One region of the Fusibacter sp. QWL-12 genome, then DNA from elsewhere that is predicted to be linked to it. Evidence: predicted binding sites of a transcription regulator. Region 1 holds the regulator's gene; the other holds the start of a gene.
The links. The regulator LexA, encoded in region 1, represses DNA repair genes until DNA is damaged. The targets are predictions, from matches to a motif close to CNAACANNTGTTNG.

Region 1 (5,650 bases):
AGTGTAGATCGTGGCATCGCTAAGCTCATTATACTGCTTAATACGATAAACAACGGCTCTAATATCTTCTTCATAGTAATTATGTGAAGCAGCAATATCCCATAATGTATCCCCTGGCATCACTTCAATTTTAAGTGGTTCGTGATTCGTAGTTGCTTCAGACATAAAAAAGCCTGCTACATAAGTTACGATGGTGCTCAATATAATTAGTGTGATTAAACTCATAATGACAAAACGAGTTCTGTTTACAATATATAGTCTTTTTCTTCTTTTATGGCTATTACTAGGTTGTCTAAGGTAGTCGTAATGCATTACATCTTTATCTGCTTTCATAGGATTCAACTTCCTTTCTTGCGACTTTTCGGACCAGTTCCGAACATGCGTTCTTTCAATGTCATTATATACGAACGGATGTTCTTTGTAAAGAGAAAAACAGAACTAATGTTTGATTTTTTTTTGTCTCTGTGTTATAATCAGCATAAATACAGGAGTTCAAGCTATTTTAAAGTTACGACGCACTATTTTGCGCATTATATTTTGATAAATAAATTATATCTATAGGGGGTATCATGGGCGCTTCTATATCAAAAAAACAACAAATGATTTTAGACTTCTTAAAGGACGAAGTCTCAAAAAAAGGTTATCCACCATCAGTAAGAGAAATTTGTCAAGCTGTAGGCTTAAAATCTACTTCGACTGTACATACACATTTAACGAGGCTTGAAGAACTTGGAATGATTAGACGAGATCCGACTAAACCGAGAGCGATTGAAATCTTTGATATGGATCACGAACCAGTGTCTAATGTCGTTTCCATGGCGCGAGATACTCAATTTATTCCTATAGTTGGTGAGATTACTGCTGGTCAACCTATTCTTGCAGTAGAGAATATTGAAGAAACCTTCCCTATTCCTTCTGATTTCGTTGATGAAGGAACTTATTTTATGTTAAAAGTTAAGGGCGATAGCATGATTGAAGCCGGAATTTTTAACAGAGATTTAGTATTAGTAAGAAAACAAAATGATGCAATTAGCGGTGATATAGTCGTTGCAATGATTGATGACAGTGCAACCGTTAAAACCTTCTATAAAGAAAAAAGCAGAGTTAGATTGCAACCTGAAAACCCTACAATGTCACCTATTTATGTTGATGATGTTCAGATATTAGGTAAAGTTAAGGGTGTTTTTAGAAAAATGTAAAATGAATTCTTGTAATAATCAAACGAGCAACAAGTTGACGTAATTATATTATGTCAACTTGTTTTTTTATTTTCATTTATTTCCTTTTTTTTACGTATTTTAGTGATAAAATCACCCATTATGTTATAAAATGGTTATTTTATTGATTCCAAAAAAGTGATATTATTTTAGTAGTACAAAATATTTTTAAAGGAGATTTGTATGTCATATATAACATCAGTTTTTGACCGTGTTAAAATGAGAAATCCTAATGAAAAGGAATTTCTTCAAGCTGTTGAAGAGGTTTTTGAGTCTCTTGAGCCAGTAATTTCTAGACATCCAGAGTATGAAAAAGCTAATATCTTAGAAAGAATTACAGAGCCTGAAAGACAAATCGTTTTCAGAGTTCCTTGGGTTGACGATCAAGGCAACCTAAACGTTAATAGAGGTTTCAGAGTACAGTTTAACGGTGCGATTGGGCCTTATAAAGGCGGTTTACGCTTCCACCCTTCTGTATATATTGGCATTGTAAAATTCCTAGGATTTGAACAAATCTTTAAGAATTCACTAACTGGCCTACCAATCGGTGGCGGTAAAGGTGGTTCTGATTTTGATCCAAAAGGTAAATCTGACGCTGAAGTTATGAGATTTTGCCAAAGCTTTATGACTGAATTATATCGTCATGTTGGTCCTGATGTTGATGTTCCTGCTGGGGATATTGGCGTTGGTGGCCGTGAGATTGGCTTCTTATATGGACAATACAGAAGAATCAGAGGCGCTTTTGAGAACGGTGTCTTAACTGGTAAGGGATTAACTTATGGTGGATCGCTTGCAAGAACTGAAGCGACTGGTTTTGGATTGGTTTACTTCGTTGAAGAAATGTTAAAACATAATGGTAAAGATTTAAAAGATAAAACTGTAATTATATCGGGTTCAGGCAATGTAGCCATTTACGCATGTAAAAAAGCAACTCAACTGGGTGCAAAAGTTGTAGCGATGTCTGATTCTAGTGGCTATATCTATGATGAGAATGGTATTGACTTACCTGCAATTCAAAAAATTAAGGAAGTTGAAAGAAAACGTATCAATGAATACCTTAAAGATCATCCAACTGCAAAGTTTGTTGAAGGACATGGCGCTGTGTGGTCACTTAAATGTGATATTGCGCTTCCTTGTGCAACTCAAAATGACATTACACTTGAGCATGCAAAAATCTTAGTTGCAAATGGCGTTACTGCTGTTGGTGAAGGCGCGAATATGCCTTGTACAAACGAAGCAATTAAGTACTTCTTAGATCAAAATATCTTACTTGCACCTGCTAAAGCAGCAAATGCTGGTGGTGTAGCAACTTCTGCTCTTGAAATGAGCCAAAACTCGATGAGATACTCTTGGACATTTGAAGAAGTTGAAGCTAAGTTAAAAGATATCATGATCAATATCCACAAGAATGCGGCTAAAGCTTCTGAAACATATGGCTTTGGTTATAACCTTGTAGCAGGTGCAAATATTGCTGGATTTATAAAAGTTGCTGATGCGATGTTAGCTCAAGGTGATTACTAAATCTAGATATAAATGGGTTTGAAGATGATTAAATTGAAGTTCTTATATTGAAAACCATAATATTTTGAATTTGACATCTAATAGCAATAAAAAATGCGTAACTGCTCCTGCTGTTACGCATTTTTTTATTTCTGAGACTACGATACACTTTATAAAGTCATTGTACTTTCCAAATCAGAGTCTATGTTATTTCAATATAAGATCATGGTTTAGAAAAATACTGCATTATTCTGATCATCTTTTCACATATCTTTGCTTTTGTTTCGATCATAGATCAATGAAACTATAAGTAAAAACATTAGTGTCAGACTAGTATATGAGGATAATCTATAATAGTTATAAAATGTTGATACGGACCAATTTTTGTCACTAATAAACAAATGACTCCAAACGCCTCGTAATGAAATTCCATCATTTGCGACCAAGTTCAAAGAAGCAGTATAATTTGTAGAAAAATCAATATTTAGTATTATCGATAATACTAACAAGGGGAAAATCCAACTTGACCAATTAAAAGCTTTATTACTACTAGTTTTTAAGAACCATCCATATATGATCCAAATAAGTATTATCATTGGTATTGTAATCATAGTCATAATACTTCTCCTTATTAAAAAACAATAAACAAGCAGGAATTTCAAACAGAGTTACTTGAAGTTAAGGTTATAATTTAGAAACACCAGATTTAACTGCAGCCTCATACACTGCTTTAGCAACTCTATCGCCTATTGATTTGTTAAGTGCAGATGGAATAATGTAGGATTCATTTAGCTCCTCATCAGCAACTAAAGAAGCAATTGCATGTACAGCAGCAATTTTCATCTCTTCATTAATATCCGATGCTCTAGCATCGAGTGCACCTCTAAAGATGCCTGGGAAAGCCAAAACATTGTTGATTTGATTTTCGAAGTCTGAGCGACCAGTTCCAACGATTCTCGCCCCTGCCTCTTTTGCGAGATCTGGCATGATTTCTGGATCCGGATTTGCCATTGCAAAGACGATTGCATCTGAGTTCATGGACTTAACCATTTCTTGAGAAACGGCGTCTTTTGACGAAACTCCGATAAAAACATCTGCACCAACCATTGCATCTGCTAAAGTGCCAGTTCTAAGTTCTGGATTTGTAATAAGAGCAATTTCATCCTGTACCCAGTTCTTTTGTGTTTCATTTCTATTTAAGATGCCTTTACGATCGCACGAGAGTATGTTTTTAGCACCAATATCAACTAACATTCTAGCGATAGCATTCCCAGCAGATCCTGCACCGTTGATAACGATTGTAATGTCTTCAATCTTCTTATTTACAATCTTTAATGCGTTAATTAAAGCAGAACAAACGACAATCGCTGTTCCGTGTTGATCGTCATGGAAAATCGGAATATCCAATAACGATTTAAGCTTTCTCTCTACCTCAACGCATCTTGGGGAAGAAATATCCTCTAAGTTAATACCACCGAAAACGGGTGCAATTTGAACCACAGTATTCACGATATCATCCACTTCTTGCGATTCAACACAGATTGGAAAAGCGTCAACACCGGCAAATGCTTTAAAAAGAATTGCTTTACCTTCCATAACTGGAATAGCCGCTTTTGCGCCAATATTGCCTAATCCTAAAACCGCAGATCCGTCAGAAACAACTGCGACTAAATTACCTTTTGATGTGTACTTATAAACGTCGTCAGGATTAGCTGCAATTTTTCTGCAAGGTTCAGCAACGCCAGGCGTATATGCTGTAGATAAATCAACCTTTGTCTCTAGGTTTACTTTACTTGTAACCTCGATTTTACCTTTTTTAGCTTCATGTAGCTCAAGTGCTAATTGATTATAGTTCATATTACCTCCTTGATTTTTTGCCTTTAGCAAAATGGAATAGCAACTACTTGAGTGTGATTAAACTTCGGTCCATTAGAAACTGCAAGGATTTCATTACGCCAAATTTTGAATGCTCATAGGTTAAGCCACCTTGGAAATAGGCGATATACGGTTCTCTGATAGGCGCATCAGCGCTGAGTTCTATGGAAGAACCTTGTACAAATGCACCTGCTGCCATAATAACATCGCTACTATACCCAGGCATCGCCCATGGCTCAGGTGAAACAAAGCTATCGATAGGCGAAGCACTTTGAATGCCTTGGCAGAAAGCGATGACCTTTTCCGGAGATTTAAATTCAATTGCTTGAATGATATCGCTTCGTGACGATTCTGGGCTAGGATTGACTCTGTAACCGAAATGTTCATATACTTTGGCACATAAAATTGCACCTTTTAGTGCACCACTTACAACCTTCGGTGCCATAAAAAGGCCTTGAAGAATAGGTCTTGTTTGACCAAATGTTAAACCACATTCTTTTCCTATTCCTGGCGAGGTCATACGTCCAGCAACCTGTTCGATAAGGTGTTTCTTGCCAACAATATACCCACCGCTAAGCGCTAATCCCCCACCAGGGTTTTTAATTAAGCTCCCAGCCATTAAATCGGCACCAACCTCCGTCGGTTCTAGGTAATCTAAAAACTCCCCATAGCAGTTATCTACCATGACAATAACTTGTGGGCACTTGTTTTTGACATGAGCAATTACATCTGCTATTTCGTTTATAGTTAATCCTCTTCTCCACGAGTATCCCGCAGAGCGCTGAATGTAAACAACGTTTGTATTTTCATTGAGTTTTGAATCAATGGCGTTAAAATCAAAACCACCATCTTCTTTTAAAGACACTTCGTCGTAAGTGACACCAATATCCATAAGTGACATAGACTCTGATGTCGAAAGTCCTATGACCTTTTCTAGCGTATCATAAGGTCTACCGGTAATGCTAAGCATCCTTTGATTGGGTCTAAGAACGCCAGTGAGCATTAGTGTTAATGCATGTGTACCTGAAACAATAATAGGTCTTACAATGGCGTCTTCA
Region 2 (5,650 bases), 1.4 Mb from region 1:
ATTTCGCACGCTTCATTACAACACCCATTTTCACTAAAGCATCAAAACCGACAGGTCCAAATCGCCTAGCAGCCATAATTCGCCTTGCTGTTACATTACCAACCCCAGGAATGCGTAGCAGCTCAAGCAGGCTCACCTTGTTGATTTCCATCGGAAATAACTGTGGATTCCTAACCGCCCACTGACATTTAGGATCCATCTCCATATCGAGATTTGGATCCTCCTTTGTTAGAATTTCATCTGCGGTAAACCCATAAAATCTCAAAAGCCAGTCCGCTTGATAAATACGATGCTCTCGCTTTAACGCATCCGTGTGATACATTGAAACAATAGCGTTTTTTCCAACAGGAACATACGCCGAATAATAGACGCGTTTTAGCGACATACGATTATAGAGCGCTTCAGAAATTTTTATAATTTTATAATCAACCTCATCCGTCGCCCCTACTATAAGCTGTGTACTTTGACCCGCTGGAACAAAAGAAGGCGTGTGTTTGTATCTAACGATGGAAGATTTATTTTCGACGATGCGTTCTTTGATCATCTGCATCGGTGCAATCATTTCATTTCTATTTTTTTCAGGCGCTAAAAGTCTCAAGCTTTTGGTCGTCGGTAGCTCAATATTGATACTCATCCGATCCACATAAAGGCCAGCTTGTTCAATCAGCTTAGGATCAGCGCCAGGAATCCCCTTAAGGTGGATATAGCCATTAAACCTTTCTCTCTCCCTTAATCGTTTGACAACTGCCAAAAGCTGCTCCATGGTGTAATCTGGTGATCTTACCACACCAGAACTCAAAAATAATCCTTCAATGTAATTTCTTCTATAAAAGCTGATGGTTAGATCCACTACTTCATCAGGCGTAAACTCTGCTCTCAGCATATCTGGGTTACTTGCCCGATTGATACAATATGCACAGTCGTAAAGGCACTTGTTGGTATATAGAATTTTGAGTAGCGATATGCATCTCCCATCTTCAGCGAAACTATGACAAATCCCTGGTAATGCAGCATTACCAAGTGCCCCTTTTACAGCTTTTCGCTCACTGCCACTGGAAGAACAAGACACGTCATATTTTGCAGCATCCGCTAAGATTTCAAGTTTTTTTAAAGCTTCCATAACACCCTCCAAACAGAACGTATGTTCTATTTAGATTATACGCCTTTTTCCCAAAAATGTATATAAATAATGTTCTTATGAAATCAAGTAATAAAAATCTTCGGGCATCGAACCCTCAGATTTTACCACAAGCGAGATTGTGGCTAAAAAAAAAGACGTTACTCATTTGAGTAACGTCAATCATGCTTATACCTAGTTTCCTTTTATCTAGAAATAAAAGTAATCGCCTTCAATCAACTTATAAAAGCTGTCCGCCTTTGTTGAAAACGGAATATAGTTGAAATACAGGCAGTTTGGTGCAACTTCAATTCCCATCATGGCTCTTTTAGCCGCCATCAAGCTTGCTTGAGACGGTTCCTTTGTCAGAAAACTGCTTTTGTAAGCAGGGGGAAACTGATTGCGCTGATAGATAACTTCATATACAGTGTTTGGAAATTTAGGGCTGGCAACGCGATTTAAAACCACATTTGCCACAGCTGTTTTTTTGTCCAAAGAGCCACCTCTGGTTTCCGCTTCTACGATCTTAGCCAACCAGTAGTAATCCTCTTCAGTATAATTCATTTTTCTTACTTCGCTGGCAGCAACCTTGAATTCCGGATGACTCAATGTTACATGTACAAGTTCAGGGTCCCATGTCATTTGAATTCCCATCACTTCACAAATCGAATATAGCGGAACGTAGATTCTACCGTCTTTTACAAAACTTTCACTTGTTAATTCATCTGATTTGTTATTTATCACGATTAGATTTGAATCCATTTTGTAGCTGACATAATCCTCGCCTATGTTAAGCACTGCAAACTTAGCATTAGGGAGCCATTCTAAGGATATGTCCATTCTTTGAGCGAACTCGGATAGCAGACCATATGGGATACCATTCTCTTCTATTATAATCCCTTCGTCTTCTAATAATTGGTCATTGATGGTCACAAGGACATCACTTGCAAATCCAAGCCCAGAAATCAATAAGCATGAAAAAAGCATCAAAAAGAATACCTTTAACTTCATAAAACCTCCTTGACTATTTTTCGATTTTAACACAAATCCAAAAAAAACAAAAGACATATTATGGAAATATGTCTTTAACGTTTTTACTTGCAATAGTTTGTCCTGTTTTTAATTATTGAAACATAAATATTTCAAAAGCTATTTATTTGTAGTTTTTTTATAAAAAACACATCTTATTTTTGCTTTAAAGTCATTTTTCTATTTAAAGTATGAAACACCAGAGGTAAAAATATCAAAAGTTTTTTCACCGTAAATATTTTTGTAAAGACCTTCAGCGGTTCTTTCAATGTGACCCATTTTACCAAACACTCTACCATCTGGCGAGAAAATGCCTTCGATCGCTTCTACTGATCCATTGATATTATAGTTGCCATCGTAAGTCGCTTGACCATTTGGATCCACATATTGCGTCGCAATTTGACCATTTGCCTCTAAAATTTGAATCGTTTTTTCATCGGCAAAGAAACGACCTTCTCCGTGAGAAAATGCCGTTTGGTAGATCTCACCTACATTTGCATTTGATAACCAAGGTGAGTTGACTGAAGCTACCCTTACTGAAGCCATTCTAGCGACGTGTCTACCAATCTTATTAAAGGTTAAGGTTGGGGAATCTTCAGAAAGCTCTCTTATTTCACCATAAGGTAAAAGTCCTAGCTTCACTAAAGCTTGGAAGCCATTGCAGATCCCTAACATCATACCATCACGTGAATTTAGCAACGCCATTATTTCTTCTGATAGCTTCGGGTTTCTAAAGACAGAAGCGATAAACTTACCTGATCCCTCAGGCTCATCCCCTGCACTAAATCCACCTGGTAGAGCAATAATTTGAGATTTTTTAATTTTCTCAGCAAATCGATCCACTGATTCTTTTACAGCTTCAGGCGTAAGATTTCTAAAGATTTCAAACTCGACAGTAGCACCTGCTTTTTCAAAAGCCTTAATGGTATCGTATTCACAGTTGATCCCTGGGAATACAGGTACAAAGACTCTAGGCTTTGCAATTTGTATAGCTGGCTTACGATTGCTTCTCACTGTGTATGAAATTGTTTTGGCAATGCCTGTATCGTGGTGTTGTGTTGGAAAAATCGGCTCAAGTGTACCTGTCCACGCCTTTAGCGCATCATTACCTGAGATCACCTCATCACCAACAACAAATTCAAATGCAGCTTGTGTTTGTCCAATAAGACTAAAACCTTCATTAATTGTAAAGCGATCCACCGAATCATTTGAGACTTCGATTACAATTGCGCCAATTTCAGGAGAAAAAAGTGTGCTTTGTAATTTTGATTCAAGCTTAAAGCCAACTCGATTACCAAAAGCCATCTTAGAAAGTGCCATCGCCACGCCACCTTCTCCAATAGCGTATGCCGAAAGTACGTTTCCACTGTGCATTTCAGATAAAATCACATCATAGCCTAATTTTAAAGCTACATAATTTGGCATGTCTGCCGCTTCTCTAGAAGGGTTAAACAAAACCAATTTTGAGTTATTATTCTTAAGCTCCTGTGAAATAACATCGTTAGTTTTACCGTAAGTGACAGCAAATGAAATAAGCGTTGGTGGTACATCCATGTCTTTAAACGTACCAGACATTGAATCCTTACCCCCGATTGCAGCTGTATTAAAGTTCACTTGAGCATCACACGCACCAAGAAGCGCTGCCATTGGCTTTCCCCATTTAACAGGATCAGTTCCTAATTTTTCAAAATACTCCTGAAGCGATAATCTAACCTTTTTATAATCACCGCCAATTGCCACAAGCTTGGCTATAGATTCAACTACCGAATAAACACCACCATGGAAAGGTGACCATTTACCTATTTCTGATTGATAGCCATAGCTCATCATAGAGACCGTATTCGTTTCTCCGCCTAAAACCGGTAGTTTAGCTGCCATTGCTTGAGAAGGTGTCAGTTGATTGACACCGCCAAAAGGCATCAATACAGTTGCTGCCCCAATGGTATTATCAAATCTTTCAACGAGCCCTTTTTGAGAACACACATTTAAGCTCGACAGCTTGTTTAACCATGTACTTACAACGTCTCCGTTGAACGAATTGTCAAAATATGAGAATTCCTTTGGAGCAGTAATATTTACTGAGTTAGTACCTCTGACACCATTTGTGTCCAAGAATGCTCTCGACACATCAAGAATTGATTGTCCTTGCCAAGTCATTTCAAGTCTGCCTGAGTCAGTTACTTCTGCCACTACTGTCGCCTCAAGATTTTCAGAATCACAAAGTAACATAACTTGATCTAAGTCCTCTGGTGATATCACAACCGCCATACGTTCTTGCGACTCAGAGATAGCAATTTCTGTACCGTCTAGTCCTTCATATTTCTTTGGTACTTTATCTAAATTGATTTTCAAACTATCCGCTAGCTCGCCGATGGCTACAGAAACGCCACCTGCGCCAAAATCGTTACACTTTTTAATGCACGCTGACATATTTGGATTTCTAAATAATCTTTGAATTTTTCTTTCTTCAGGTGCATTCCCCTTTTGAACCTCTGCGCCACAAGCCACTAAACTTTCCTCATCATGGGCTTTAGAAGAGCCTGTTGCACCACCGACACCGTCGCGTCCAGTTCTGCCACCGATTAACACAATTAAGTCACCTGTCTCTGGTTGTTCTCTTCTTACATTTGAAAGTGGTGCAGCACCCATTACGGCACCTACTTCCATACGCTTTGCTACAAAGCCATCGTCGTAAACTTCAGCAACATGACCAGTTGCAAGACCGATTTGATTGCCATAGGCACTAAAACCAGCAGCCGCTTTTTGTGTGATGATTTTTTGTGGTAGTTTTCCTTCAAGTGTATCTTCGATCGGTGTTAAGGGATTGCCCGCACCTGTTACTCTCATACTTTGATAAACATAGCTTCTTCCTGAAAGCGGATCTCTGATAGCGCCACCTAAGCAAGTAGCAGCCCCACCATAAGGTTCTATTTCAGTCGGATGGTTGTGCGTTTCATTTTTGAACATAAGTAACCAAGGTTCATCTATACCATTGACGTCTACATCGATCTTAATGCTACATGCGTTAATCTCATCAGAGACATCCAAATCCTCAAGTCCACCGTTTTTTCTGAGTGTTTTCATGTTAATTGTCGCCAAATCCATAAGCGTCATCAATCTACCGGAGTTACCATAAATCGACTCACGCATTTTTAAATAGCTTTCATAAGCTTTCACTATTGGCGTCGTGTATTCTGATGCTTCTATAGTTACATCTGTTAGCTCTGTCATAAATGTTGTATGACGGCAATGATCTGACCAGTAAGTGTCGATTACTTTCAGTTCTGTAATCGTTGGATTCCTTTTTTCATCTATAAAGTAGTTTTGAATGTGCTCTAAATCTGAAAGTGTCATTGCAAAACCCATCTGGTTTCTAAAATTTAAGAGCGATTCAATTGATAGATTGATAAAATCCTTAACGGTTTCAACTGGCTGAGGAATTGGCATCTCGAGTGCTATTTTATTTGGTCGTTCAAGTGCCACTTCACTTGATTCTACTGGGTT

Region 2: AC4PID_RS06130 (putative DNA modification/repair radical SAM protein) is a predicted target of LexA. The motif match lies at 1,135-1,148, and genes of this name have one in related genera.

What each region holds. Positions count from the first base shown of each region.
Region 1 covers NZ_CM178745.1:3,700,313-3,705,962, reverse strand. The annotation lists gene AC4PID_RS17700 (LysM peptidoglycan-binding domain-containing protein) at 1-333, opposite strand, end outside; gene lexA (transcriptional repressor LexA) at 570-1,199, shown strand; gene gdhA (NADP-specific glutamate dehydrogenase) at 1,401-2,738, shown strand; gene AC4PID_RS17685 (NAD(P)-dependent malic enzyme) at 3,402-4,574, opposite strand; gene AC4PID_RS17680 (methionine gamma-lyase family protein) at 4,618-5,650, opposite strand, start outside.
Region 2 covers NZ_CM178745.1:1,186,827-1,192,476, forward strand. The annotation lists gene AC4PID_RS06130 (putative DNA modification/repair radical SAM protein) at 1-1,120, opposite strand, end outside; gene AC4PID_RS06135 (cell wall hydrolase) at 1,328-2,128, opposite strand; gene AC4PID_RS06140 (phosphoribosylformylglycinamidine synthase) at 2,327-5,650, opposite strand, start outside.